Regions from separate parts of the Dickeya chrysanthemi NCPPB 402 genome, predicted to be linked through region 1. Evidence: predicted binding sites of a transcription regulator. Region 1 holds the regulator's gene; the other holds the start of a gene.
The links. Region 1 encodes sigma-54, which starts transcription at its own class of promoters, with help from an activator protein. Its sites were predicted from a motif close to GTTGGCACANNTTTCGCTNT; they were not measured.
Positions count from the first base shown of each region.

Region 2: glnA (glutamate--ammonia ligase) is a predicted target of sigma-54. The motif match lies at 2,606-2,625, and genes of this name have one in related genera.

Region 1 is NZ_CM001974.1:4,252,274-4,267,402, forward strand. Features, by position in the region: gene DCH402_RS18790 (calcium/sodium antiporter) at 1-180, shown strand, start outside; gene kdsD (arabinose-5-phosphate isomerase KdsD) at 211-1,197, shown strand; gene kdsC (3-deoxy-manno-octulosonate-8-phosphatase KdsC) at 1,245-1,811, shown strand; gene lptC (LPS export ABC transporter periplasmic protein LptC) at 1,808-2,377, shown strand; gene lptA (lipopolysaccharide ABC transporter substrate-binding protein LptA) at 2,355-2,933, shown strand; gene lptB (LPS export ABC transporter ATP-binding protein) at 2,949-3,674, shown strand; gene rpoN (RNA polymerase factor sigma-54) at 3,723-5,156, shown strand; gene hpf (ribosome hibernation promoting factor) at 5,181-5,468, shown strand; gene ptsN (PTS IIA-like nitrogen regulatory protein PtsN) at 5,558-6,046, shown strand; gene rapZ (RNase adapter RapZ) at 6,238-7,092, shown strand; gene npr (PTS phosphocarrier protein NPr) at 7,089-7,361, shown strand; gene rnk (nucleoside diphosphate kinase regulator) at 7,541-7,951, shown strand; gene pmbA (metalloprotease PmbA) at 8,025-9,365, opposite strand; gene yjgA (ribosome biogenesis factor YjgA) at 9,556-10,104, shown strand; gene DCH402_RS18860 (DUF1543 domain-containing protein) at 10,199-10,699, shown strand; gene aaeB (p-hydroxybenzoic acid efflux pump subunit AaeB) at 10,706-12,655, opposite strand; gene aaeA (p-hydroxybenzoic acid efflux pump subunit AaeA) at 12,669-13,649, opposite strand; gene aaeX (p-hydroxybenzoic acid efflux pump operon protein AaeX) at 13,624-13,827, opposite strand; gene aaeR (HTH-type transcriptional activator AaeR) at 14,163-15,107, shown strand.
Region 2 is NZ_CM001974.1:4,568,509-4,583,637, reverse strand. Features, by position in the region: gene glnL (nitrogen regulation protein NR(II)) at 1-911, opposite strand, end outside; gene glnA (glutamate--ammonia ligase) at 1,117-2,526, opposite strand; gene typA (ribosome-dependent GTPase TypA) at 2,901-4,724, shown strand; gene yihX (glucose-1-phosphatase) at 4,945-5,547, shown strand; gene dtd (D-aminoacyl-tRNA deacylase) at 5,564-6,001, shown strand; gene fabY (fatty acid biosynthesis protein FabY) at 6,101-7,042, shown strand; gene DCH402_RS20290 (AsmA family protein) at 7,103-8,857, opposite strand; gene DCH402_RS20285 (nucleobase:cation symporter-2 family protein) at 9,013-10,401, opposite strand; gene recG (ATP-dependent DNA helicase RecG) at 10,581-12,662, opposite strand; gene trmH (tRNA (guanosine(18)-2'-O)-methyltransferase TrmH) at 12,662-13,354, opposite strand; gene spoT (bifunctional GTP diphosphokinase/guanosine-3',5'-bis pyrophosphate 3'-pyrophosphohydrolase) at 13,361-15,129, opposite strand, start outside.

The sequences.
Region 1 (15,129 bases):
CTGTCCCCCGGCGCGGTAAATCCGCTCGCGTTCGCTCGCGATTATTGGGTGATGCTGGGGGTCAGCGCGCTCCTGACGGTTCTCTGTCTCCGCCAGAAACGGCGCATCGGTCAGGGGGCAGGCGCATTGCTGTTATGTGCGTTCATTGTGTACCTTTCGATGCTGTTCTTGTTCTCATAGCCAGAGCATTGGCAACGCAGGATGTTTTACATGTCACATTTCGAGTTACAACCGGGTTTCGATTTCCAGAGCGCTGGCCGCCAGGTGTTATCCATCGAGCGCGATAGCCTCGCGCAGTTGGATCAATATATTGACGACAATTTCTCGCAGGCCTGCGAGAAGATGTTTTATTGCCGCGGCAAAGTCGTGGTGATGGGGATGGGTAAATCGGGGCATATCGGCTGCAAAATGGCGGCGACGTTTGCCAGCACCGGCACGCCGGCTTTTTTTGTCCATCCTGGCGAAGCCAGTCACGGCGATTTGGGCATGATTACCGCGCAGGATATCGTGATCGCCATTTCCAACTCCGGCGAATCTCATGAGATTCTGGCGCTGATTCCCGTACTGAAACGCCTACAGGTGTGCCTTATCTGCATGACCGGCAACCCGGAAAGCACCATGGCGAAAGCGGCGGATATCCATCTTTGCGTTCACGTATCCCAGGAGGCTTGTCCGCTGGGTCTGGCGCCGACCTCCAGCACTACCGCCACGCTGGTGATGGGCGATGCGTTGGCCGTTGCGCTGTTGCAGGCGCGCGGCTTTACCGCCGAAGATTTCGCCTTGTCGCACCCCGGCGGCGCACTCGGCCGCAAACTGCTGTTACGAATCAGCGATATCATGCACACTGGCGACGAGATCCCTCGGGTTAGCCGCGACGCGTCGTTGCGCGATGCGCTGCTGGAGATTACCCGCAAGAATCTGGGAATGACGGTTATTTGCGACCAGGACGATCGCATCGAAGGTATCTTTACCGACGGCGACTTGCGCCGGGTGTTCGACATGAATATCGATCTCAACAGCGCCGGCATCGTCGATGTGATGACGCGCGGCGGTATTCGGGTGACGCCGCACACACTGGCGGTGGATGCGCTGAATCTGATGCAGTCTCGCCACATTACCTCGCTGCTGGTGGCGGAGAATGATCGTCTGCTGGGGATTGTTCACATGCACGATATGCTGCGCGCGGGTGTGGTATAAGCCCGGCACCCGAGCACCACAGAATAAAAAACCAAGGATATGAGTGAATGAGTGAAAACCGGCCGCAAACCGATACCTGTTATGGGCCTGTCGATACCCTGGTCATGCAGCGTGCCCGTGATATACGTCTGTTAATCTGCGATGTCGACGGCGTGCTCTCTGATGGCCTGATTTATATGGGAAATCAGGGTGAGGAGTTGAAAACCTTCAACGTCCGCGATGGCTACGGTATTCGCTGCCTGCTGACATCGGATATCGACGTGGCGATTATCACCGGCCGCACATCGCAATTGCTCATCGACCGCTGCCAGACATTGGGGATACGCCACTTATATCAAGGTCAGTCTGATAAGCTTTTGGCCTTCCGCGAGCTGTTGGATACACTGTCGCTCACCGCCAGTCAGGTTGCTTACATCGGCGATGATCTGATCGACTGGCCGGTGATGGCCGAAGTGGGGTTGAGCGTCGCCGTGGCCGACGCCCACCCGCTGTTGCTGCCCAGAGCGCATTACGTCACTCGCATTGGCGGCGGCCGCGGCGCAGTCAGAGAGATTTGCGATCTTATTCTGCTGGCGCAGGGTAAACTGGATTTTGCCAAAGGGCTGTCGATATGAGTAATACGAAACGCTGGCTGACGCTGTTGCTGGCATTGATTGCGCTGGTGTTGATCGGGTTAAATCTGACGACTCAACGGGCCGGAAACGGGCCATCGGAAGTGCAAAATAACGATCCGGCCTATACCATGCAGCAAAACATTACCGTGGTCTATGATCCGACCGGAAAGCTGAGCTACAAACTGGTGGCTGAAAAAGCGGAACACTACAATGCAGAGCAAGTGAGCTGGTTTACTCAACCGGTAGCGACCATGTTCAATGAACAAGCGATCGCGACCTGGTCGGTGCGCGCTGATCGCGCCAAGCTGACCAAAGACCGCATGCTTTATCTGTATGGTCACGTTGAGGTCAATAGTCTGACCAACGATTCGCAACTGGAGCGAATTAAAACGGATAATGCGCAGATTAATCTGGTTACGCAGGATGTGACCTCGGATGACGAAGTCACCCTGTACGGTGTCAACTTTACTTCTAACGGACTGAAAATGCGCGGGAACCTGCGCAGCAAAACCGCCGAGCTGATCGATAAGGTAAAATCCTATTATGAAATCCAACCAAAAAATTAATGTCTTACACAGCATTCTGATCGCCAGCTCGCTTTTTGCCGTCAGCATTCCGGCACTGGCGTTGACCGGAGACACCGAGCAGCCTATCCACATTACCTCCGACCAGCAGGCGCTGGACATGCAGGGCAATGTGGTGACGTTCACCGGCAACGTCCTCGTCACGCAGGGTTCAATAAAAGCACAAGCCGACAAGGTGGTCGTCACCCGCCCTAACGGCCAGCAAGGTCACGAAGTGATCGAAGGCTATGGTAACCCGGCCACCTTCTACCAAATGCAGGACAATGGTAAGCCGGTGAAAGGCCATGCCCAGAAAATGCGTTACGAGATGGATAAGCAACTGGTCATCCTGACCGGCGATGCTTACCTGGAGCAACTGGACAGCAACGTTAAGGGCGACCGCATTACTTATCTGGTGCAACAGCAGCAGATGGAAGCCTTCAGTGATAAGGGTAAACGCGTCACGACCGTGCTGGTTCCGACACAGTTGCAGGACAAAGGCACGCAGAATGGTGCCAAGCCGGCCGGCAACACCGGCAAACCCGCCAAACAACAGTGAGTAATGTGCTAATCCATGGCAACACTAATCGCCGAAAATCTGGCCAAGGCGTATAAAGGCCGCAAAGTGGTGGAAAACGTCAGCCTGAATGTCAATTCGGGCGAAATCGTTGGGCTGCTCGGGCCCAACGGCGCCGGGAAGACAACCACCTTCTACATGGTTGTCGGTATCGTCCCGCGCGACGAGGGCCGCATCGTCATCGACGGTGAGGACATCAGCTTGCTGCCGTTGCACGATCGCGCCCGCCGCGGTATCGGCTACCTGCCGCAGGAAGCGTCGATTTTCCGGCGACTCAGCGTGTACGACAACCTGATGGCGGTGCTGGAAGTCAGAAAAGATCTGACCCGGGAACAGCAGCAGGATCGCGCCAACGAACTAATGGAAGAGTTTCACATTGTTCACCTGCGCGATAGTCTGGGACAATCGCTGTCCGGCGGTGAACGTCGTCGGGTGGAGATCGCCCGGGCGCTGGCTGCCAACCCCAAATTCATCCTGCTGGACGAACCCTTTGCCGGGGTAGACCCTATCTCGGTTATCGACATCAAAAAAATCATTGAACATCTGCGCGATAGCGGGCTGGGGGTACTGATTACCGACCATAATGTCCGCGAAACGCTCGATGTCTGTGAGCGTGCTTATATCGTTAGTCAGGGCCAGCTTATTGCCCACGGCTCTCCGATGGATATACTGGCGAATGAGCAGGTAAAACGAGTCTATCTGGGCGAAGGCTTCCGACTCTGATAACGTCATGTATTAGGTTGATAATTCAAAAGGAAGTTAACCCACGTTATGAAGCAAGGTTTGCAACTCAGGCTCAGCCAGCAACTGGCTATGACACCGCAGTTACAGCAGGCCATCCGCCTGCTGCAGTTGTCCACGCTTGAACTCCAGCAGGAAATCCAACAGGCGCTGGAAAGCAACCCGTTGCTGGAGCAGGCCGATATTCATGACGAAGTGGAAACCCAGGAAAGCAGCGACAGCGAAACGCTGGACACCCGCGAGGCGCTGGAGCAAAAAGAGATGCCCGACGAGTTGCCGCTCGACGCCGCCTGGGATGAAATCTACACCGCCGGTACGCCGTCCGGCACCAGCACCGACTACCGTGACGAAGAGCTGCCGGTCTATCAGGGTGAAACCACACAGACGCTGCAGGATTACCTGATGTGGCAGGTGGAGTTGACGCCGTTTTCCGATACCGACGCCGCCATCGCCACGTCCATCGTGGATGCGGTGGACAGCACCGGTTACCTGACGGTGTCGCTGGACGATATCCGCGACAGTATCGGTAATGACGAGGTGACGCTGGAAGAGGTGGAAGCGGTGCTCAAACGCGTACAGCGTTTTGACCCTGTCGGCGTGGCCGCCCGCGATTTACGCGAATGCCTGCTGGTACAGCTGTCCCAGTTCGACAGCGGCATTCCCCGTCTGGCTGAAGCCAAACTTATCGTTAGCGAATACCTTGATCTGCTCGCCAACCATGACTTCCGCACCCTCATTCGTACCAGCCGCCTCAAAGAAGAGGTATTGAAAGAAGCGCTGGCGCTGATTCAATCGCTCGATCCGCGCCCAGGTCAGTCGATCAATACCGGCGAATCCGAGTATGTGATTCCGGACGTACTGGTGCGCAAGATACAGGGACAGTGGACGGTGGAGCTCAATACCGACAGCGTACCCCGGTTGCAGATCAACCAGCAGTACGCCGCCCTCGGCAACAGTGCGCGCAACGACAGCGACGGGCAATTCATCCGCAGCCACCTGCAGGAAGCCCGCTGGCTCATCAAGAGTCTGGAAAGCCGTAACGATACCCTGTTGAAAGTCACCCGTTGCATTGTGGAGCAACAACAGGCGTTCTTCGAACACGGTGAAGAATTTATGAAACCCATGGTGCTGGCGGATATCGCTCAGGCCGTGGAGATGCACGAGTCCACCATTTCCCGCGTAACGACCCAGAAATTTCTGCACAGTCCGCGCGGTATTTTTGAGCTGAAGTATTTCTTTTCCAGTCACGTCAACACCGACAGCGGCGGCGAGGCATCATCCACCGCCATCCGTGCGCTGGTGAGAAAACTCATTGCAGCGGAAAATCCCGCTAAACCGCTAAGCGACAGCAAACTGACCTCACTGCTTTCCGAACAGGGAATCATTGTGGCTCGCCGAACTGTCGCCAAGTATCGAGAGTCTTTATCTATCCCGCCGTCAAACCAACGCAAACAGCTGGTTTGACCCCTACATGAGAAGGAAGACGATATGCAGCTTAACATTACCGGACACCATGTCGAAATTACGGATGCTCTGCGCGAATTCGTAACCTCAAAATTCGCCAAACTTGAGCAATACTTTGATCGTATCAATCAGGTGTACGTGGTATTGAAAGTGGAAAAGATCCTGCACATTGCAGATGCCACGATCCACGTCAACGGAGGTGAGCTGCATGCCACATCGGAAGCGGGTGATATGTACGCCGCCATCGATCTGCTGATCGATAAGCTGGCGAGACAGTTAAACAAACATAAGGATAAACTGAAACAGCACTGATTTCGCCGTTTCAGGTGCAGGGACAGCGACCAGCCTGCCGCATGGCAGGCTGGTAACCGAAGGCAACAGTGTCGTTAAGTGAACGTATCATGAACAACGAGCCCGTTATGCAACTTAGCGCCGTCCTCCGTAAGGAGTGCACGCGTAGCGCTGTCCACTGTCAGAGCAAAAAGCGTGCACTGGAAATCATCAGTGAACTGGCCGCCAGACAGCTCAACTTGCCGCCGCAGATGGTGTTTGAAGCCATTCTGACCCGTGAGCGCATGGGCAGTACCGGTATCGGCAACGGCATCGCCATTCCGCATGGCAAGCTGGAGGACGAAAATACGCTCGGCGCAGTCGGCGTCTTTATCCAGTTGGAACAGCCGATAGCGTTTGACGCCATCGACAACCAACCGGTCGACCTGCTTTTTGCCTTGCTGGTTCCTGCTGAACAATGTAAAACCCATTTACATACCTTATCGCTCGTCGCCAAACGGCTGGCGGATAAAACCGTATGTAAGCGCCTGCGCGCAGCGCAAGATGATGATGAACTGTATCAGATCATGACGGAAGCGGATCTGCCCGACCAACCCTGATGGCTGGTGGCGCCCGTTTTAAGCGCTATCCGGCGTATGAGCGGGAACAGCGCATATAACAACACTATGTCATGACAATACGTGCGACGTCAGGCGCAAGCCTGACAGAATGCCGGCTTAGCCGGGAAAATGAAGTTAGCTAACTGTGGCGGTGGACATTCACCATCCTGCTGCCAGGGGGGAGTCGTCAGATGGTGCTGATGATTGTCAGTGGTCGTTCAGGTTCGGGAAAATCCGTAGCACTGCGCGCGCTGGAAGACATGGGTTTCTATTGTGTAGATAACCTGCCGGTGGTATTGCTGCCCGAACTGGCGCACACGCTGGCGGAACGGAACATCTCCGCGGCGGTCAGCATTGACGTGCGTAACCTGCCGGAAACGCCGGAAGTGCTGGAACATGCCCTGACCCGCCTGCCTCAAAGCTTTTCGCCCCAATTGCTGTTTCTAGACACCGATCGTAATACGTTGATCCGGCGCTACAGCGATACCCGGCGCCTGCATCCGCTCTCCAGCAAGAACCTGTCGCTGGAAAGCGCTATTGATGAAGAAAACGATCTGCTCGAACCGCTGCGTTCCCGTGCCGATCTGATCATCGATACCTCGGAAATGTCGGTGCACGAGCTGGCGGAAATGCTGCGTACCCGTTTACTGGGTAAACGCGAACGTGAACTGACTATGGTGTTCGAATCATTCGGCTATAAACACGGCATCCCGATTGATGCCGACTATGTATTTGACGTGCGCTTCCTGCCGAACCCGCACTGGGACCCGAAATTACGCCCGATGACAGGGCTGGATAAACCGGTGGCGGCATTTCTTGACCGGCATACCGAAGTCCACAATTTCATCTATCAGACCCGCAGCTATCTGGAACTGTGGTTGCCGATGCTGGAAACCAACAACCGTAGCTATCTTACCGTCGCTATCGGCTGTACCGGCGGGAAACACCGTTCCGTCTACATCGCCGAACAACTGGCGGATTACTTTCGCTCCCGTGGCAAAAATGTACAGTCGCGCCACCGTACGCTGGAAAAACGTAAATCATGACCGTCAGGCAGACCGTTGAAGTAAAAAACCGCTTAGGGATGCACGCTCGCCCGGCCATGAAGCTGTTCGAGCTGGTGCAAAGTTTTGACGCTGAGGTGTTGCTACGCAACGAAAGCGGTACTGAAGCTGATGCCAGCAGCGTCATCGCCATGCTGATGCTGGATTCAGCCAAAGGCCGCCATATCGAAGTGGAAGTCTCCGGGCCGGATGAAGAACACGCGCTGGCGGCGGTCATTCAACTGTTTGAAGCTGGATTTGACGAAGATTAATCCGGTATCTTACCTCATCCTGGTGCAAGCCGCCGTCTGTGATCCCGGTCTATTCCTGTTTATGCGGTAAGTTTTTATGCGGTAACTTCCCCGCATCCCTGTTACCATCGGATTAACTTATACCCCTGCCCTTACGGCGGGGGTGTTGTTATCTGCTATTGCAAAAACTGGAGAAACATATGGATAAACCGCACCTGACGATTAGCGAGCTGGATGCCGAACGCCTGGATGCGCTGCTGGAGCAACCTGCTTTTGCCGATACAGCGGTAGCGCAGGCTCTGAGCGAGGAACTCGATCGGGCTGATATCGTCCAGCCGATTGAGATTCCGGCCGATGTGGTCACCATGAACAGCAGGGTTCGGTTCCGCGATCTGCTTACGGTGGAAGAACATATTCGCACGTTGGTCTATCCGGCCGGTCTCAAAGACAGCCGGGAGCAAATTTCAGTGATGGCGCCGCTGGGGGCTGCGCTGCTCGGTATGCACGTCGGCAACAGCATTGCCTGGCCGCTGCCGAATGGCGACGAAACGAGAATTGAAGTCATGGAACTGCTCTACCAACCGGAGGCGGCGGGCGAGTATCACCGCTGACGCGACGGCATCCTCCCATGGCTGCCCAACAGACCGAGGGCAGCCATGTCGGCGAATGCCGTGGCAGAGAACGTTATGCGCCGGCGATTTTCATCGACGGCAGCAACACCGATCCGCACTGAATATTACTGCGCGTTTCAATATCATCGCCGACGGTGACCATATTGCGCAGCATATCTTTCAGGTTACCGGCGATGGTGATTTCACTCACCGGGTACTGAATCTCGCCGTTTTCAACCCAAAAACCCGCCGCGCCGCGTGAATAGTCGCCGGTAACCGCACTCACGCCTTGCCCCATCAGGCTGGTGACCAGCAACCCAGTCCCCATTTCCTTCAGCATACCGTCAAAATCCAGCCCGCGTCCGGCAATGCGCCAGTTATGAATGCCACCCGCATGGCCGGTGCTCTTCATGCCCAGTTTTCGGCTGGCATAGGTGGTCAATAACCAGGTTTGCAGCACACCGTCTTTGACGATATCGCGCTGTGCGGTACGTACGCCTTCGCTATCAAACGGCGTGGACGCCAGCCCTTTGCGCAAATGCGGCAACTCCTGAATGGTCAGCCATTCCGGTAGAATCTGCTTACCCAGGCTATCCAGCAGGAAGGTGGATTTCCGGTAAACACTGCTGCCGCTGATGGCGCCGACCAAATGCCCGAATAACCCGGTCGCCACCTCGGCGGCGAACATCACCGGCGCTTCCATAGTGGCTAATTTGCGCGGCGCCAGGCGCGCCAGCGTGCGCCGGGCGCACTCCTCACCGACCCACGACGGCGCTTGCAGGTCGTCGAGCGCACGGCCGATGGTGTAGGCGTAATCGCGCTCCATATCGCCGTTATGTTCGGCAATCACGCTGACCGACATGGAATGGCGGCTGGAGCAGTAGCTCTGCAACATACCGTGGCTATTGCCGAACACCTTGATGCCATAATGACTGTTAAAACTGCCGCCTTCGGTGTTGGTGATGCGTTTATCGGCTTTCAGCGCCGCCTGTTCAGCGGCGGCGGCCAGCTCGATACCGCGATCGGCGTCCAGCTCCGCCGGGTGGAATAAATCCAGATCCGGAGCATCAAACGCCAGCAGGTCTTTATCGGCCGGACCGGAATACGGGTCAACCGACGTGTAGCGGGCAATATCCAGCGCCGCCTGTACCGTACGCGCGATGGCGTCCGGGCTCATGTCGGTGGATGACGCGCTGCCTTTGCGCTGTTGATAGTAGACGGTGATGCCGAGTGCGCCGTCACTGTTGAATTCGACGTTTTCAACTTCACCATACCGGGAGCTGACGCTTATCCCCGTTGTTTTCGTGACGGCGACTTCCGCCGCATCAGAACCGGCACGGGCCAGCTCCAGCGCCTGCGATACCGCCTGTTCCAGCACTTTACGCTGTTCTGCAACCTGAGTGATTATTGTCATCGATTTGCCATAATGAGTAAGAAAACATTCAGATAATCTATGATGCAACGAATGCCGTCCGCCTGCTATTCGTTACCTTACCTCGGTTTTACCACGAGGTAGCCTGTGATTGAGTCTAACAGGATCGGCGGACAATTTCGCACTCAGCCCATAACCTGATAGGATCAGCCTCTTTTATTGGGGAGCTACCATGAACAAACATCCCGAAGACTGGCAGGACGAGATCCCTGACGCCAGTCAGGACGATGAAGACGAAGAGATAATCTGGGTCAGCAAAAGCGAGATTAAACGCGATGCCGAGGCCCTCAAAGCGTTAGGCACCGAGCTGGTCGAGCTGGGCAAGAACGCGCTGGAACGCATTCCGCTGGACGACGATCTGCGCGCCGCCATTGAACTGGCGCAGCGCATCACCAAAGAAGGCCGCCGCCGCCAGTTACAGTTGATCGGCAAAATGCTGCGTGCCCGCGACCCGGAACCGATTCAGACCGCGCTGGACAAGCTGCGCAACCGCCATAACCAACAGGTGTCGTTGTTCCACAAGCTGGAGCAGTTGCGTGACCGGTTGATAGCCGAAGGCGACGGCGCCATTCCTGACATTCTTGCGCTGTATCCGCAGGCCGACCGCCAGCAATTGCGCTCGCTGGTGCGTAACGCCCAAAAAGAAAAAGCCGCCAACAAACCGCCCAAATCAGCCCGGCAGATTTTCCAATATCTGCGCGAACTGGCGGAAGCCGAATAATGTCGGTCGGCGCCTGTGAGGCTGTGGCAAACAGCCTCGCCGGCACCTTGTGTAGCGGTTTTTATTTGGTTGAAGCCACCAGTGCAGAACCCACATGACAACCTTATTTATGTATTACGTGGGCGGGCGCGCCCAGGGCGCCAATATCGAATTGCATGATATTCAGTTCGCGGCGGTGGAACACCCGCATGACGGGTTCCCTTTTTTAAAAGCCAACTGGTTCGGCGATAAAAACCGGGTTCACGTCGATAGCTACACCCCCTGTCATTGGGCGGACGGCTATGATATCACGCTCAGCCGCCAGCCGTTTCAGGGGAAGGAAAAACTCTGGTTTATCAACATGGGAGGATATCTGCCGCACAACCCGGCGGAGGTGCATCAGTTCGGGCTGTTCGTCGCTGCGGATGCGGAACTCGCGCAACAACGCGCCAAAGCCGTGCTGCTGACCGATGTCTTTCAGCAGCATAAGGATGATCTGCGCGATGTGGACGACTGCCTGCCGCTCACCTTGCTGGACCGCTGGTATATCCATCTAAACGCCAACCCTGCCGGACAGATTCCATCGCCGCAGTGGCAGGGTTATCACCCGCTGTAAACGGGATCAGTCGCCAAGCGCATGTTTATGACGATGCAACAGTACCGTCAGGCGGCCAACCGCATTAATGGCTTCATCCGACACCTGATGGTCGCGCAACAGATGCTGATACTCATCCATCTGGGCCAGCAATCGGGCGAAATGGTGGCTACGGTCGCGGGTAGCGGCAATCACCTGTTCCGCCGTCGCCCGCATCTGGCGATGAAACGCAGACAAAACAGGGCTGACCGGCAGTTCCAGCGTCCGCAAACGCTGATGCATCATGATCAGTGACAACGCCAGCCGGTACCGACTTATTTCACCGGGAAACAGGTTCAGCAGCAGAAACAGGTGCTGATACAACGCAGGCAGGTGGTTCTCTCGCCGTTGCGTCGCACGGGTCGACAAGGCCGACACCGCGCCGAACACAAAGCGGTTCAGCAGCGTACGGCCGGTTTGTTCACGGGTATTGTCGCGGATCAGCAAAATCACGAGCAAAGCCAACATACAGCCGATCACCTGCCCAATCGCGTTATCAAGAAACTGAGACAGGTTGAACTTCATCGGATTGCTGAGCACCAGAATGTTGATGGTACTGGCCAGCGCGCCCAGCGATCCCAGCCGCCGTTTTTGAACCTCAATGCCGATGACAAACGCCATACCGCCGAGACTCAAACACAGCAGCAGCAGGCTTTGCTGGGTGGACGGCAACACCAGCATAAACATCAGCGCCCCCAGCGGCAGCGCCACCAAAGAACCAATCAGAAAGTCTTTCGCCGCCATCACCGGATTCGGTAACCGCATCACCAGCGATGTCACCACCGCGATGATCACCATGCATGAACTGCCCGAGGTCCAGCCGGTCCATAACCAGAACAAACAGCCCAGACCAGTCGCCACCGTGGTACGCACGCCATTAATCATCGCATGACGGGTTTCCGCCGAGCTGGCTTTTACCGGTACGTCGGCATCCAGCAATGCGGCTTCGCTCTGACCAATACGCGCATTGGTTTTCACGCCTTTCGACAACAACTGGTAGCGCGTCGCGGCCCCCAGCCAGCTTATCAGCGTCGGCGGCAGGCTGCTGCCGTGCGCCGCCGCCAGATGGCGTAACTGCCGCAAACGCCGCTGTACCTCCGCCGGATTGTCCGCCGGGTGCTCCAACATCACGGCGATCGCCCCTTTAACCGCATCAGGATGATCCTGTAACGTCAACCGGATTTCGCACGCCTGAGTGATCATAATCCAGGATTGAGTCAACAACGTGGTTATCCGGCGGCCGGCACCCTGCCAGCGAGATGACTCCATCATCAATACGCTGCGCATACCGTTGATAGCATGGGTTTTACGCACCAGCGCGTTCCACGCGGCATCCAGCGCCTGTTTCGACATGCCGTTCACACAACCTTGCAGCAAGTGATATTGCCCGACCAACAGCTCATCCAGCGCCCGGTCGATATCCTGCTTGACCGAACGCGGCGAGAACAGCAAGTCGGCTAAAATGGCGCAGACGATACCCAGCACAATCTCACTGCAACGCTCAACGGCAAACTGCGGAATACGCAGCGGCGCGCTCTGACTGGTCACGATGATGATCAGCGTCGTGTAGCCCGCCAGCGCAAACACATAGGCGTTTTCCAGTTTGATCAGTGATGAAATCCAGACGCAGACCCCCGCCCACAGGCAACACAGCATCAGCATCACTACCGGTGCCTGCACCGTGGCGATGATAATCACCAGAGCCGCAATACAGCCGATAAAGGTGCCGATGACCCGCAACATGCCACGGTAACGAATCGCACCGGAGAACGGTTCGCCGCCGGCGGCAAAAGCCGGTGCTGCGGCCACGATCGCCGCGGTCAATGCCGCCCAGCGCGGGGTTTCCAGTTGCAAAAAGAACCCCAGAACCAACGACAGCACGATCGCCGCACTGAGTTTGAAGGCAAACCGCAGGCGCAAAAACGCGGGACTGTTCATCATAAGCCCCTGCTTAGCCGAACTCGCGCAGGCGATGTAATAGTTGCAATAACGGCGACATCGACTTGGTATTGCGGGTCTGTTCGCCGGTCACCACGACGGTGGCGGTGGTGCCGGCCGGATACTGGTCGCCCCATTGTTGTTCAAGACGAATTTTTACCGGCACCCGCTGAGCCAACCGCACCCACTCCAGATTGGAATCCACCGTTGCCAGACCTTTGTTATCCGCGGTACTGCTGCTGTTGGTGACCCCGGCGGCAATACTATCGACCGAACCGAACAAAATCTTGTTACTGCCCAACGGAGTGATTTCCACCCGGTAACCGGGCCGGACCTCCGCCAGTTTGGTTTCTTCCATGTAAGCCAGCAGATAGAACGAATCCTTTTTCACCAACGCCACCGCGGTAGCGCCGCGGGTAATGTATTCGCCGGCATGGACATGTAAGTTGGTTATCCAGCCGTCAGCCGGGGCGCGCACCACCGTACGCGCCAGATCGAGTTTCGCCAGTTCCTGCTCCGCCTGCGCCTTTGCCAGTTGGTGTAATGTGGTTTGCAACGCATTGCCGGACTGTTCAATTTCCTCCCGCGACATCGCCTGCACCCCAAGACGCTGACGGCGCGCCGATTCCCGCTTTTTCTCATCGGCCAGCGCCTGATAATAGGCGACATCCGCCTGCGCCTGCTCCAGCGCCTGCTGATAACGCGGCTGATCAATCACGAACAGCACATCACCCTGTTTCACCGGCTGGTTATCCTGCACTTTGACATCGGTCAACAGGCCGCTGACATCGGGGGCGATCGCCACCACATCGGCACTAAAACGGGCGTCGCGCGTCCAGGGGGATTCAGTATAAAACGACCAGACGCGCACCAGCGCCACCCCAGCCAGTAGTACCAGTAATAACGTCACGGCCATGCGGCTGAATTTCTTGAAAATGACTTTCACAACAGATGTTTTCACAACAACCTCAAAGACCGAAATGGAACAGCGCATAGAACAGGCAGACAAACAGCGCGGTATTAAACAGAGCCGGGTGCCAAACCAGGTCGTAGATACCGGTGGGATGCAGCAGGCGGGTACAGACAAAAAATAGCGCCAGCGTCACCAGCAGCACAAAAAATACCGGTGGAAACGACAGGCCGAATAGCACCATAACCGGGAGTGAATTCATCCTCTTTTCCTTATGTTCTGCGTCACGCTGCTTGTCGCTCGCACCGCTAACCCTGAGTATCGGTGGCGAGAAGGACAGAAAAATACCCTCTCCCGCCGACCAACCGTCGGCAGGTGAAAGACACAGCGTTAACTGAATAATCACGATGGCGGGGGCTGATTTACTGCATCTCGTTCACGGTGTTAAATCAGCGTTTTTAACCCTTCGGAACAACCACGGCGGCAAAGACAGGCAATCAGGCCCGCGCTTTGTGGTCATACAGGCTATATTATGAAACGTTATTATTATGTTATCTACGCAGTGTGATCTAAATCACTTTTAAGCCAGGGTTAATAATGGAACGATTAAAGAGCATGTCGGTCTTCGCCAGCGTGGTGGAATTCGGCTCGTTCACCGCCGCCGCACGCCAGTTGGCTATGAGCGTATCCGCCGTCAGCCAGACGGTGACCCGGCTGGAAGATGAGCTACAGGTGAAACTGCTCAACCGCAGCACCCGCAGCATCGGGCTGACGGAAGCCGGCAGGATCTATTACCACGGCTGTCGCCGTATGCTGCACGAAGCACAGGAAGTGCATGAGCAGTTATACGCGTTCAACAACACCCCTATCGGTACGCTGCGCATCGGCAGTTCCTCCACCATGGCGCAAAATGTGCTGGCTACGATGACCACCGACATGCTGAAGGAATATCCGGGTTTGTCGGTCAATCTGGTATGCGGCATTCCAGCACCGGACCTGATTGCCGATGGGCTGGATATCGTCATTCGGGTCGGTGCGTTGCAGGATTCCAGCTTGTACAGCACCCGCCTCGGCTCAATGCCGATGGTGGTGTGCGCCGCCAAAAGCTATCTTGCACAGCACAGTGCGCCGGAAAAGCCCGGTGATGTGAGCAACGCGTCCTGGCTGGAGTACAGCGTTCGCCCGGACAGTGAATTCGAGCTGATCGCCCCGGAAGGGATCACCACCCGGTTAACGCCGCAAGGGCGCTTCGTCACCAATGATCCGGTCACACTGATTCGTTGGCTGAAAAACGGCGCTGGCATCGCTTATGTGCCGTTAATGTGGGTATTTGACGAGATCAAACGTGGCGAAATAGAGATCCTCTTTTCGCGCTACCACTCCGATCCACGCCCGGTGTACGCGCTCTATACCCGCCGCGACAACCTGCCGCTGAAAGTACAGGTGTGCATCAACTACCTGACCGAGTATTTCAACAAGGTGGCGCTGATTTATCAGGGATACCGGCAGGAACAACCGCAGAGCGAGCAACCGCAGAAATGAATCAGGCCGCACCAGGCGGCCT
Region 2 (15,129 bases), 320 kb from region 1:
ATCGGGTAGAACAACGTATCCTGCAGATGCGCCGGCACGCCGGGGCCGTCGTCTTCAATATCGATACGGGCCACCAGACGGTAACGCACGCCATGTAGCGTCAGCTGGAATGCTGTGCGGGTGCGGATGGTAATGGTGCCGCCCTCCTCACCCAGAGCCTGCATGGCATTGCGGGTGATATTGAGCAGCACTTGTTCAATCTGATCCGGGTCGTGCATCAGTTCCGGCAGGCTAGGATCGTAATCACGCACCAGCGTCACGTTATCCGCTTTTTCCATCGACACCAGTTGGAATACCCGTTCGGCAACCTGGTGAATGCTTTGCGTAACGTGCAGGCCGGGTTGCTGTGGGCCGAGCAACCGGTCTACCAAATTACGCAGGCGGTCGGCCTGTTCGATAATGACTTTGGTGTATTCCATCAGCGCCGGGTCCGGCAGGGCTTTTGACAGGAGCTGTGCCGCGCCGCGCAGGCCGCCGAGCGGGTTCTTGATTTCATGCGCCAGACCGCGCACCAAATCGCGAGCCGCCTGTTGCTGGGCATGTTGTAGCTGTTCCTGACTGAGACGGCGCTGGTTATCCATCGGCGCCATTTCCAGCAGGATAAAGTCGTGCTGAATACGCTGTGCCGTCAGCGACATGATATGTGCCCGGCCATCCACCACGATGGTGACCTCGTTATCGGTAAAGCCTTGCCCTGAGTCGAGACTTTCGCGCATCAGGTCGAGGTTCAATGAAAAGTAACCGAGTAACTCCGGCAGTGGCGTTCCAGACAATTTGCGTGAGCTTTGGGCCAGAAGTTGCTGCGCCGCCGGGTTGGAATAGTGAATAGCCAGATCTTTGTCTAGCAATAAGATGCTGTTTATTAAAGAATTGAGGATCTGCCCAGCATCGGGCAGCGTGCCTGTTGCCATAACGCAGACTCCCGCACCATTTTAGTGCACACTATTCTGGATTGTAGTTTAAGTCGCAACTGTAAAATCTATTGTGGAGAAAAAAGCCCATCCGAAGATGGGCTGAAAAGTTTCCACGGCAACAAAAATAAACATAAATAAAAAACAGCTATCAAACGGCAGTATGAACATCATTTTCATCATCCTGCCGTTCAGGCGTGGGGTATTACACGCTGTAGTACAGTTCGAACTCAACCGGGTGCGGCGTCATGCGAACGCGGTCGTTTTCAGCGATACGCAGTTCGATGTAAGCATCGATCGCGTCGTCGGTGAATACGCCACCGCGGGTCAGGAACTCGCGGTCTGCATTCAGGGCGTTCAGTGCTTCTTCCAGAGAGCCGGCTACGGTCGGGATCTCTTTCGCTTCTTCCGGCGGCAGATCGTACAGGTTCTTGTCCATGGCATCGCCCGGGTGGATCTTGTTGATGATGCCGTCCAGGCCAGCCATCAGCAGTGCAGCGAAGCACAGATACGGGTTAGCGGCCGGGTCCGGGAAGCGCACTTCGATACGGCGTGCTTTCGGGCTGGAGACCACCGGAATACGGATGGAAGCGGAACGGTTACGGGCAGAGTAAGCCAGCATAACCGGCGCTTCGTAACCCGGGACCAGACGCTTGTAAGAGTTGGTGGTCGGGTTGGACAGGGCGTTGATGGCTTTAGCGTGTTTGATCACACCGCCGATGTAGTACAGCGCGGTTTCAGACAGGCCGCCGTATTTGTCGCCGGAGAACAGGTTGGTACCGTCTTTAGCCAGAGACATGTGGCAGTGCATACCGGAACCGTTATCGCCGAACATCGGTTTCGGCATGAAGGTCGCGGTTTTACCGAAGGCGTGCGCCACATTGTGAACGACGTATTTGTAGATCTGGATTTCGTCGGCTTTCTTGGTCATGGTGTTGAAGCGGGTGGCCACTTCGTTCTGACCAGCGGTCGCTACTTCGTGGTGGTGTGCTTCAACCACCAGGCCCATTTGTTCCATGGTCAGACACATGGCGGAACGCAGATCCTGCGCAGAGTCTACCGGCGGAACCGGGAAGTAACCACCTTTCACAGCCGGACGGTGGCCTTTGTTGCCGTCTTCGTATTTAGTGCTGGAGTTCCAGGCGCCTTCGATGTCGTCGATAGCAACGTGGGAACCGGAGATGCTGCTGCCGAAACGCACGTCATCAAACAGGAAGAATTCCGGCTCCGGCCCGAACAGTACGGTATCGGCGATGCCGGAAGAACGCAGGAAATCTTCAGCGCGTTTGGCGATGGAACGCGGGTCGCGGTCATAGCCCTGCATGGTGCCCGGTTCCAGAATGTCACAACGGATGATCAGGGTCGGTTCTTCGAAGAACGGATCCATAACCGCAGTAGTCGCGTCCGGCATTAACACCATGTCGGATTCGTTGATGCCTTTCCAGCCGCCAATCGAGGAACCATCAAACATTTTACCGTCTTCGAAGAAGTCAGCATTAACCTGGTGGGCTGGAATGGTGACGTGCTGCTCTTTGCCTTTGGTATCCGTGAAGCGAAGATCAACAAACTTCACCTCATGCTCGTTCAGCATCGTCAAAACGTGTTCTACTGACATACTTGGTTCTCCCGATTGTGTCATTTATCGTCGTGGAACGAATATCGTTGTGGAATGATGTTGTTACCGTACAAAACATATAGCTAAAACTGTGCCAACTTTTAAGAATAGTTCTAAACGGCATTCCTGCTGGTTTTTTGTGTCCTCATGCACTGCACCAAGATAGTTAACTGCACCAATTGTGTGCACCATTTTGGTGTTATTGCACTTAATTGGTGCTTGTTGTTTGTGGGGTGCTGCTTTATTGCACCGTGAAAGGGATCACAGACCCGTTATTAGCAGGTTGTTTGTGGAAGATGATTGTGATCTTGTTCAGTCGCTCGATTAATACGTGTACAATAGCGCGCTATTTCTAAAATGCCTGAGGCAAAGCTGTGATCGAAAATTTGCGTAACATCGCTATTATTGCGCACGTTGACCATGGAAAAACAACCCTGGTTGATAAGTTGCTGCAACAGTCCGGTACGTTGGGTGAGCGTAACGACGCCACCGAACGTGTTATGGACTCCAATGATTTGGAAAAAGAGCGCGGAATTACCATCCTCGCCAAAAACACCGCCATCAACTGGAATGACTACCGCATCAATATCGTGGATACCCCAGGGCACGCCGACTTCGGCGGCGAGGTAGAGCGCGTGATGTCCATGGTGGACTCTGTACTGCTGCTGGTAGACGCGATGGACGGCCCGATGCCGCAGACGCGTTTCGTGACCCAGAAAGCTTTTGCCTATGGCCTGAAGCCGATTGTTGTCATTAATAAAGTGGACCGCCCCGGCGCACGTCCTGACTGGGTGGTCGATCAGGTGTTTGACCTGTTTGTAAACCTGGGCGCTACCGACGAGCAGTTGGACTTCCCGATTGTTTATGCGTCCGCGTTGAACGGTATTGCCGGTCTGGACCATAACGATATGGCCGAAGACATGACCCCGCTGTTTGAAGCCATCGTGAAACACGTTGAAGCGCCGAATGTCGACCTCGACGGTCCGTTCCAGATGCAGATCTCCCAGCTGGACTACAACAACTATGTTGGCGTTATCGGTATCGGCCGTATTAAACGCGGCGTGGTGAAACCGAACCAGCAGGTCAGCATCATCGACAGCGCAGGCAAAGTACGCAACGGTAAAGTGAGCCAGGTGCTGGGCCACCTGGGTTTGCAGCGTATTGAAAGTTCACTGGCGGAAGCAGGCGATATTATTGCCATCACCGGTCTGGGTGAACTGAACATTTCCGACACTATCTGCGATACGTCCTGCGTGGAAGCGCTGCCGGCCTTGTCGGTAGACGAACCTACCGTGACCATGTATTTCTGCGTTAACACCTCGCCGTTCTGCGGCAAGGAAGGCAAATACGTGACGTCACGTCAGATTCTGGATCGTCTGCGTAAAGAGCTGGTGCATAACGTGGCGCTGCGTGTAGAAGAAACGGAAGATCCGGACGCGTTCCGCGTATCTGGTCGTGGTGAGCTGCACCTGTCCGTTCTGATCGAGAACATGCGTCGTGAAGGTTTCGAACTGGCGGTGTCCCGCCCGAAAGTTATCTTCCGTACCATCGACGGCCGCCGTCAGGAACCGTTCGAACAGGTAACCGTGGATATCGAAGAGCAGCATCAGGGCTCGGTGATGGAAGCGCTGGGTCTGCGCAAAGGCGAAATGCGCGACATGATCCCGGACGGCAAAGGTCGCGTACGTCTGGATTACGTGATCCCGAGCCGTGGTCTGATCGGCTTCCGTACCGAATTCATGACCATGACCTCTGGTACTGGTCTGCTGTACTCCACTTTCAGTCACTACGATGACATCCGTCCGGGTGAAATCGGCCAGCGCCAGAACGGCGTGCTGATCTCCAACGGGCAGGGTAAAGCGGTTGCCTATGCGCTGTTCAGTCTGCAGGATCGCGGTAAGCTGTTCCTGGGCCACGGCGCTGAAGTGTACGAAGGCCAGGTCATCGGTATTCATACCCGTTCCAACGACCTGACGGTTAACTGCCTGACCGGTAAGAAACTGACCAACATGCGTGCTTCCGGTACCGACGAAGCTACCGTGCTGGTGCCGCCGGTGAAAATGTCGCTGGAGCAGGCGCTGGAGTTCATCGATGATGACGAACTGGTTGAAGTAACGCCGACCTCTATCCGTCTGCGTAAACGTCATCTGACGGAAAACGATCGTCGTCGTGCGAACCGTTCCGCCAAGGACGAGTAATTCGTTATTTTTATTGATATTTCAGGCGGGTGAGGCAGAGTACCGAAGCCGCCTTGCAATAAGGCCCCAATTTGGGGCCTTTGTTTTTTTCGGACTTCCGTTTCCTGCCTTCACCCAAATTTGCACTATTTTTGACCTTATTATGATCCTGCTTATCCTCCCTGTTCAGCACGGATTTTTCTCGCTACAGTGAAAACCTACTGGTCATTCTGGAGGACACATGCTGTATATCTTTGATTTAGGTAACGTCGTAATCGATATCGATTTCAATCGTGTACTGGGGGTGTGGAGCAATCTGAGCGGCGCACCGCTGGCGGCCCTGCGTAAGCGCTTTGAGTTGGGGCATACCGTTGCGCTGCATGAGCGCGGTGAAATCAGCGATGAAGAGTTTGCATCGCGGTTGTGCCATGAACTGGGAATTTCGCTCAGCTTTGAGCAGTTTTCGACCGGTTGGCAGGCCATTTTCATTGGTGTACGCAAAGATGTGATCGAGATCATGCATCGTTTGAGGCAGGAAGGGCATCGCGTGGTAATACTCTCCAATACCAATCGCCTGCATTGTCAGTTCTGGCCGGATGAATACCCCGAAGTACAGCAAGCTGCAGACCGGCTTTATCTGTCGCAGGATATCGGCCTGCGTAAACCGGAAGCGGCGATTTACCATCATGTTTTGCGCGAAGAGGGTTTTGATGCCAGTGACGCGGTCTTTTTTGATGACAACGCCGCGAATGTGGATGCGGCTAACGCGTTAGGCATCCGCTCTATTTTAGTGAGCGATCGGCAGGTCGTGCCGGATTTTTTTGCCAGCCAGGTTTTCAAGTAGGAGTCGTAAGGTCGTTATGATCGCATTAATTCAGCGAGTATCTTCCGCTAGTGTGGCGGTGGAAGGGAAGAGTGTTGGAGAGATTAACCGTGGATTGTTGGTGTTGCTGGGCGTAGAGCAAGGCGATGACGAACAAAAAGCGACCCGATTATGTGAAAAGGTGATCGGCTATCGGATTTTTGGCGATGATAACGACAAGATGAACCTGAACGTACAGCAAGTCGGCGGTAGTTTGCTGGTGGTGTCGCAGTTTACGCTGGCGGCGGATACGCAAAAGGGTATGCGTCCCAGTTTTTCCCGTGGTGCCGCCCCGGCAGAAGCCGATCGGTTGTATCAGTATTTTGTTGGTCAGTGTCGCGAGCATGGCCTGACGACGGAAACCGGTCGTTTTGCGGCGAATATGCAGGTCTCTCTGGTGAACGACGGGCCTGTCACTTTTTGGCTGCAGGTATAGTCCTGGCGGTAGGTATAGCCCTAACGGTAGGTATAGTCTGGTTGCGGATGTAAGCTGACGTTAAGCTGTAATAATAAGTATGCGTTGAGAGGGGCGGTTATGTACTACCTGAGAGTACCGGAAAGCGCTGAAGAGCTGGATGCTTATTACCAGTTCCGCTGGGAAATGTTGCGTAAACCGCTGCATCAGCCGCTAGGCTCCGAGCGTGATGCCTATGATGCGCTGGCTCACCATCAAACCATCGTTGATGGGCAAGGTAATTTGGTGGCGGTTGGCCGTCTCTCAATCAATGCCGACAATGAAGCATCGATACGTTTTCTGGCCGTTCATCCTGATGTTCAGCGCAAAGGGCTTGGTACGCTGATGGCAATGGCGCTGGAATCGGTGGCGCGTCAGGAAGGCGTAAAGCGGGTGGTATGTAGCGCCCGTGAGGATGCGATGGCGTTTTTCTCCCGTCTTGGTTTTGTGAATCAGGGGGAAATTACCACGCCGATGACGACGCCGGTGCGCCACTTTTTGATGATTAAGCCGGTGGCCACGCTGGATGATATTCTGCATCGTCCGGACTGGTGTGGTCAGTTACAGCAAGCGTGGTACAACCATATCCCGTTGAGTGAAAAGATGGGGGTACGCATCAGTCAGTACACCGGGCAGAAGTTTATTACCACCATGCCGGAAACGGGGAACCAGAATCCGCATCATACGCTGTTTGCCGGCAGTATGTTTTCGCTGGCGACGCTTACCGGGTGGGGGCTTATCTGGTTGCTGCTGCGTGAACGGCAACTGGGCGGCACCATTATTCTGGCGGATGCGCATATTCGCTACAGCACGCCGGTAACCGGGCGCCCCAGTGCAGTGGCGGATTTAGGATCGCTGAGCGGCGATCTGGACCGGCTGGCGCGTGGACGCAAAGCGCGGGTACAGTTACAGGTGGAGCTGTTTGGCAATGATAAAAAAGGTGCGGTATTTGAAGGCATCTACATTGTGCTGCCGCCAGATCAGAATGAATTGCTGGAGCAAGGTGGCTCCGCGATTCGCTAACTCTGAAAACCGGGTATGAATATGAAACAGCCACCATGACGGTGGCTGTTTATTTTGTGCTTAAGGTTGTTCAACCGGCGCAGACGGCGGTGTCGCAGGTACTGTGGGCGTGGGGGCTGCCGCGGGCGTACTCTCCGCCACCGTTCCCTGATGCATGGCCTGGCTGATGGTGTGCCCGGCGCTATCGATGCCTTGCAATGTACCGTTGAGTGTCGGTTTCAGCGGGCTTGCCGTTTCCAGCCGGCCGTTCAGGTGTAACTGCAGGTTGGTGTTGCCGGTGGGCGCAGTGGCGGGAACCGGCCAACCCCAACGGGTCAGAACATCGAACGCTACGGCTTTGCCGGTCAGGTCCAGCGTGAAAGTTCGGGCAGGCTGCTGTGCAATGACTGCTCTGGCTTCCAGCAGGCCACTTTGAGTAAACGCGCTCAAATCCGTCAGCGAGATTTGGTTGTCATTGGCGTTTAACGCCAATGATGGGCGACGAATATCGACTTTATTGAAGGTGGCGTCGCTGGCGTTCAGGTTAAGTGCGCCTTGCCATACGCCCCACTGGTGGTTGCGCGCCAGCAATAGATTGTTACCGAAACCGTCCAGCGCGGTAAGCTGGAAGGGAAAATCCGGGTTGATATCGATAAGCAGGTTGTGGTTTGCGCTGAATTTCCGCAGCTCCACCTCTGCCAGCCAGTCGGGCAGCGTTTGTTGCCAACGTTGACGCCAGTCTGCCGGCAGTGTGTATTCCATGCCTGCTACGACCAATTCGTCCAGCGTTAGTCGCTGGTTGCTGCGCAGCCAGCTACCGCTGGTACGCAACAGACCGCCTTCCCAGCGGGTAGAAAACTGTTTGATATTCACGCCCTGTTTCGACAAATCCAGACTGACGATCGGGTCGACCAGATGCATGTTGCCGTTGACGATATCGGTGGCATTGAATGACAGCGAACCGTCGTCGCTTTGCCAGTCATTTTGCCGAAACGTCACGTTTTGCAGGGTGACATCCAAATCAGTGAAGGCCCAATTTTGCCCTTCGATACGGGCATCGATCAGGTCAAAGCGATTGACGGTTACTGCAGGCAGGCGAGTCACCGGTTGCCAGAAGTCTGCCATTGATGCTCGAGTCTGCAACCGAACATTGCTCAGCCGCAGATTATTAACCAACCAACTGCCATCCGCTGCCCGGGAGGCATTGCCCGTCAGTTCGCCTCGCGCCACATCGGCACCGAAGTTCTCCAGCGTCAATTGCCGGTTATTAAACTGCCCTTGCACCAGGACTTTGCTTGCCGGCAGGTCATTGAGCAACAACGCGTTTGCGCTGAGCTGGAAAGCGGCTTTCTTACCCAGCAGAGCGCCTGGCTCTGGCTGCCACGGCGTAATACCGCCGGTTACCTGTTCGCCCTTCAATCGCCAATCGCCGTCTTGTGCCTGCAGCGCCATGGTTTTCAGTTGCAGAACATCCGCTTCAATCGGCAAGGTAAAATCCGTCTGACCCAGATTGAGGGTGCCGCCTTCCAACGTCAGGCTGGAAAAATGACGCGGATCCGTAATCTGACGTACGCTAAATCCCACAGCGATACGCTGCGCAACCAGTGTAATTGGTTGATTTTTATGACCTAAACTGACATCCAGTAATTGAATGCTACCAGGGGACGACCAGTCATGCGCCATTTTTCTGAATGACGCCTGGTACTCGGTACGTTGGTTAACCCATTGACTGATATGCCTGGCGCCCCATTCCGTCTGGGCTAGTACATACAGCACCACTACAGCCAGCAGCGCCAGTAACAGCAGTGTGAGAAGAAGTTTCCCGATAAGTTTCATTGCTTAGGTCCGCGCCAGTCACAAGGGATGATGGTGTTATGCCGTAATTATCCTGTTGTCTCAATAGGTAACTTATTACAGACGATAAATAAGGGCCGATGTTACACCATCGGCCCTTATTATCACGTAAGACAAAAAATTTCTGGAAGCCCGGCTTACTCTTTTTCGTGAGGAAAGACCAGATTCAATACGATTGCTGTGATGCCGCCCGCAGCAATGCCCGACGACAACAGCGTTTTCAGCCATTCCGGTGCGAACTGCAAAATCAGCGGTTGTTGGGAGACGCCCAGACCAACGGCCAGCGACAGCGCGATAATCATAATGGCCCGGCGATTAAGCGGCTCGCGGGAGACGATACGGACCCCAGAAGCTGCAATGGTGCCGAACATCACGATAGTTGCTCCACCCAACACGGGCTCTGGAATATGTTGCACAAAACCGCTCACCGCCGGGAACAGGCCCAGTACGATCAGCATCAATGCCACCACGAAACCCACATAGCGGCTGGCAACGCCGGTCAGTTGAATCACGCCATTATTTTGCCCAAAACAGGAGTTAGGGAAGGTATTGAACACGGCGGACAGGCAGGAGTTCAGGCCATTCGCCAGTACCCCGCCCTTCAGGCGTTTCATATAGAGCGGGCCGCTGACCGGTTGCTCGGAGACATCGGAGGTAGCGGTGATATCACCGATGGTTTCCAGTGAGGTCACCATGAATACCAGCATCAGCGGAATCAACAGATTCCAGTCAAAGCCAAGGCCGTAGTACAACGGGGTAGGCACGTTAATCAGCGACTGATTGGGTGTGCCGGTGCTTTCCGGCAGCATACCCATCATCCAGGCGGCCAGATAACCGATAGCCATGGCGATAACCAGCGATGCGACGCGCAGGTAAGGGTTGCGCTGGCGATTCAGGATGATGATGACGACCAGTACGACGGCCGCCAGCAGCAGGTTCTTCGGCGCGCCAAAAGTATGGTTACTCATGGCGGCAAAACCGCCGCCGATTGATGTCAGGCCAACCTGAATCAGCGACAAGCCGATGATCATGACGACGATACCGGAAACCAGCGGCGTAATAATGCGGCGCGCCAGGTGCAAAACACGCGACAGCAGAATTTCGGTGCAGGAGGCGAGCATCAGCGTGCCGAACAACGCCGCCATCATCGTCGGCACATCCGCACCGCCGTTTTTCAGCGCCATGCCACCCATGATCAACGGGGTAACAAAGTTGAAGCTGGTACCCTGAATGGACAGCAGGCCGGAGCCGACCGGTCCCCAGGTTTTGATTTGCAGAATAGAAGCCAGACCGGAAGCGAACAGTGACATACTGATGATGTGTTGCGTATCCTGCGCAGGCAGACCCAGCGCCTGACAAATCAGCAGTGCCGGAGTGATGACCGCAACAAACATCGCCAACAGGTGTTGGCAGGCGGCAAACAGGGTTTGCGGTAAAGGAGGCCGGTCCTCCAGGCGGTAAATCAGTTCGCTATGAGCCGGTTTGGCGGCATCGGCCTGAGGTAACTCGGTGGTGGAAAGACTCATGATTGTGGGCGCTCCTGAACGGCAAAAAACGCATTTTAATCATCTGCACTGTAAAAGCAATCGATTGCGGGATGGGATTTACTTATCGCCCGGAATAGGCATGAGTGTAATGCTATGCTGACTTTACAGGCAGGCTGAATCGAACGAAGACGAAAGAAAACAAGGCGCGCGAGTCATTCTCAGGCGTTGGTATAGCGGGTACGTTCCGGCAACCAGCGTTCGATCAACGCTCTGGCATGTTCCGGGTAGTGCTCATGGATATGGCGCGATACCCGTTGAACCTGTGGAATTAATGCTTGATCGCGCAGTAAATCGGCCACTTTGAAGGCGGCGTTACCGGTTTGACGGGTGCCGAGCAATTCACCAGGCCCCCGAATTTCCAGGTCGCGCTGGGCGATAACGAAACCGTCGTTGCTATCACGCAGGACTTGAAGCCGCATTTGCGCTGTTTTACTCAAGGGCGATTTGTACAGCAACACGCAGTGAGAAGCGACAGCACCGCGACCAACGCGGCCGCGCAATTGATGCAACTGTGCCAGCCCCAGCCGTTCCGGGTTTTCGATGATCATCAGGCTGGCATTCGGCACATCCACGCCGACTTCAATCACCGTGGTGGCGACCAGCAGATGCAGCTGATTGGTTTTGAATGCCTCCATAACCGCCTGCTTTTCCTGTGCTTTCATTCGTCCATGCACCAGGCCGACAGCAAGCTCGGGTAACGCCGCTTTCAGTTCCTGGTAAGTGGCTTCGGCCGCCTGCGCTTCCAGCAGTTCGGATTCTTCTATCAGGGTGCAGACCCAGTACGCCTGCCGACCTTCCTGCAGACAGGCATTGTGCACCCGCTGGATGATGTCATCGCGCCGGGTATCCGCAATCGCGACCGTCGTAACCGGCGTACGGCCCGGCGGCAGTTCATCGATAACCGAAGTGTCGAGATCGGCATAAGCGGTCATCGCCAGCGTACGGGGGATCGGGGTGGCGGTCATGATTAATTGATGAGGGTGAAAGCCCTGTTCTTCGCCTTTTTCCCACAACGCCAGCCGCTGATGCACGCCAAACCGGTGTTGCTCATCGATTATCACCAACGCCAGGCCGTTAAACTGTACCTGTTGCTGAAAAATAGCATGGGTGCCGACCACCATGGCGACCTGTCCGCTGGCGATGGCCTCTTGCTGGGCTTGCCGCGCCTTGCCCTTTTGTTTGCCGGCCAGCCAGCCCACTTCGATACCCAGCGGCTCGAACCAGCGGCGGAAGTTGGCCGCATGTTGTTCAGCCAGCAGTTCGGTAGGCGCCATCAGCGCCACCTGTTTGCCGTGAGCGATGGCCCGCAATGCCGCCAGAGCGGCTACCAGTGTTTTACCGGAACCGACATCGCCTTGAACCAGGCGCATCATCGGAAATGGCTTGTTCATATCCTGTTCGATTTCCGCCACCACCCGTTGTTGCGCGCCGGTAGGGCTGAACGGCAGCGCAGCCAGCAGTTGTTGCTTCAGGTCGTCTTTGGTACCCAGCGCCAGTGCCCGGTGGCGTTGTGCGCCAGCACGCACCGCCAGCATACTCAGATGGTGCGCCAGCAGTTCTTCCATCACCAGACGTTGTTGCGCCGGATGTTTCCCTTGCTCCAGTTCAGCCAGTTTCACATCCGGCGGCGGGCGGTGCAGAGTGCGCAACGCGTCCGGCAGGCTAATCAGCCCGTGGCGCATTTCCTGGGGCAGCAGTTCGTCAATCGGCTGGGTATCCAGCAGTTCCAGCGCCTGATCGGTCAGTTTACGCAGCGTCGCCTGCCGTACCCCCTCGGTAGTGGGATAAACCGGCGTCAGGGTTTCCTGTAGCTCGACATTCGCGCTTTCGCCCTGCACCCGGTATTCCGGATGGATCATTTCGCCGCCCAGCTTACCGCGCCGTATTTCTCCGTATGCCAGCACCCGCTGACCCGGCGACAGGCTATTTTTCATGGCGGCGTTAAAATTAAAGAAGCGTAGCGTGAGCATGCCGCTGCCGTCGCTGATTTGGCAGGTCAGCATCCGGCGTTTGCCAAAGGTGATGTCGCTGCGTAGTACTTCGCCTTCAACGGTGGCGTACATGCCTGGCAGCAGGTCGTTAATCAGGTAAAGGTGGGTACGGTCTTCATAGCGTAATGGCAAGTGCAATAATAGATCCTGCACTGTCTCCAGACCGAGACGGGCCAGTTTTTCCGCCTGGCTGGCCCCGACGCCGGCAAGGGTGCTCAACGGCTGGGTATGCAGCAGGCGGCTATTCATTATTGCTCCGTGGATTGCATCGCCGCCCACCAGGGTGCGTCGGCAATCACCTGACCAGTCTGGTCAATGTGTGGGCGTGGTAGTCCTTTGCGTTTGGCGACGCGCGCCAGCACCGGGTAACCCCCTTCGAACATCAGGCGCTGCTGCTCTTCTTCATCCAGAGGGCTATCTTCGCGGCGGTACATGCCGGCCAACTGACGTTGACGCTGCGCTTCGTACAGAATCAATGCGGAGGCCACAGAAACGTTTAACGATTGCACCATACCGATCATCGGAATGATGATGTCCTGATCGGCAAGCGCCAGCGCATCGGCGGAGATACCGGTTTTTTCCTGCCCGAGCAGGATGCAGGTAGGTCGAGTGTAATCCACATCACGGAAGTCGACCGCGTCGGCAGACAGGTTGGTCGCCAGAATTTGCATTCCCTGCATTTTAAGATGGCCGACGGCGTCCTGAATGGTGCGGTGGGTTTTTACTTGTACCCAGCTATTGCTGCCGGCGGCGGTAGACACCAGGGTTTTCATACGGCTTGTCGGCCATACTGCATGTACCTGATGTACGCCAACCGCATCGGCCGTACGGATAACGGCGGATACGTTGTGAGGTTTATGCACCTGCTCCATGCACACGGTCAGATCAGGCTGACGGTTGTTGAGCATCTCGCGGATACGTGTATAACGTTCTGGGGTCATAACAGGCTAATTTCGGTTACGGTTGACTTTAATCACGTCCGGCATCACGCGGATCTTGCGCATAATATTCGCAAGATGGATACGGTCGCGCGTGGTGAGGCGAATAAAGGCGCTGTACACCCGGCCATCCCGTTCTTCGGTGTTGATACTCTGGATATTCGAGTTCGATGCGCTGATCGCCGCCGTCAGGTTAGCCAGTGCTCCCTGATGGTTGAACATGTCGACCTTGATTTCCGTCATGAACTCTTGCTCGGTCACTTCATCCCACTCTACCGCCATGAATTTTTCCGGCTCTTTCTGGTAGCCACGGATGTTGCGGCAGGACTCATGATGAATCACCAGCCCTTTACCGGGGCTGACATGCGCGATGATTGGGTCGCCGGGGATGGGGCGACAACATTTGGCGAACGTGATCAATACGCCGTCGGCACCCTTGATAGGCAACTTGCGGATACCTGCCGTACCGGATTCCGTATGTTCTTCCAGCAAATTGCGCGCGACCACCACGCTCATGGCGTTACCCAGACCGATCTCCGCCAACAGGTCGTCCAGCGAGGCGAGCTTCATACGCTCCAGCTCCCGCTGAATATTTTGCTCCGGAATATCAGACAATTTACGGCCGCTACCTAATGCGTGGTTGATCAGGCGGCGCCCCAGGCTGACGGAATCGTCACGCTTGAGGTTTTTCAGCATTTGGCGAATTTTTGCACGTGCTTTGGAGCTGACGACGAAGTTGAGCCAGGCGGCGTTCGGGCGGGCGCCCGGTGCGGTGATAATTTCGATCGTTTGCCCGCTGGACAAGGCTTGCGACAGCGGATACGGCTGGCGATCGACGCGTGCGCCGACACAGGCGTGGCCGATATCGGTATGTACCGCATAAGCAAAGTCCACCGGAGTCGCGCCGGCGGGCAGCTCGACGATGCGGCCTTCCGGCGTGAACACGTAAATTTCGTCCGGAAACAAGTCGGATTTAACGCTTTCGATGAATTCGAACGAACTACCGGCGCTCTGCTGTAGCTCCAGCAGGCTTTGCATCCAGCGTTGGGCACGTACCTGCGCCGTCGTACTACTGCTCTCGCCCTCTTTATAGGCCCAATGCGCCGCGACCCCCATTTCCGCCATCTGGTCCATATCCTCGGTACGGATCTGAACTTCCACCGGCACACCGTGCGGACCGATAAGAGAAGTATGGAGCGACTGATAGCCGTTGGCCTTGGGGATGGCGATATAGTCTTTCACCCGGCCGGGGCGCGGTTTGTACAAGCTGTGTACCTGCCCGAGCACGCGGTAGCAGGTATCCACTTCCCGCACGATCACCCGAAAGGCATAAATATCCATAATCGAGTGAAAGCGCTGCTCTTTCAGGTGCATCTTGCAGTAAATGGAGTACAGATGCTTTTCGCGACCGCTGACGCGACAACTGATGCCCGCCTCTTTCAGGCGACCTTCAATTTCGGCGAGGATCTTTTGAATCATCTCCTTGCGGTTGCCGCGGGCGGCTTTCACCACCTCTTTGATGACCCGGTAGCGGTTGGGGTAGAGCGCTTCAAAACCCAGCTCTTCCAGTTCGGTTTTCAGATGATGAATACCGAGACGGTGTGCGAGCGGGCTGTAGATTTCCAGCGTTTCCCGGGCGATGCGTCGGCGTTTATCCGGGCGCAACGAACCCAGCGTTCGCATATTGTGGGTGCGGTCAGCGAGTTTGATCAGAATGACGCGGATATCCTGCACCATCGCCATGATCATTTTGCGGAAGTTTTCCGCCTGAGCCTCTT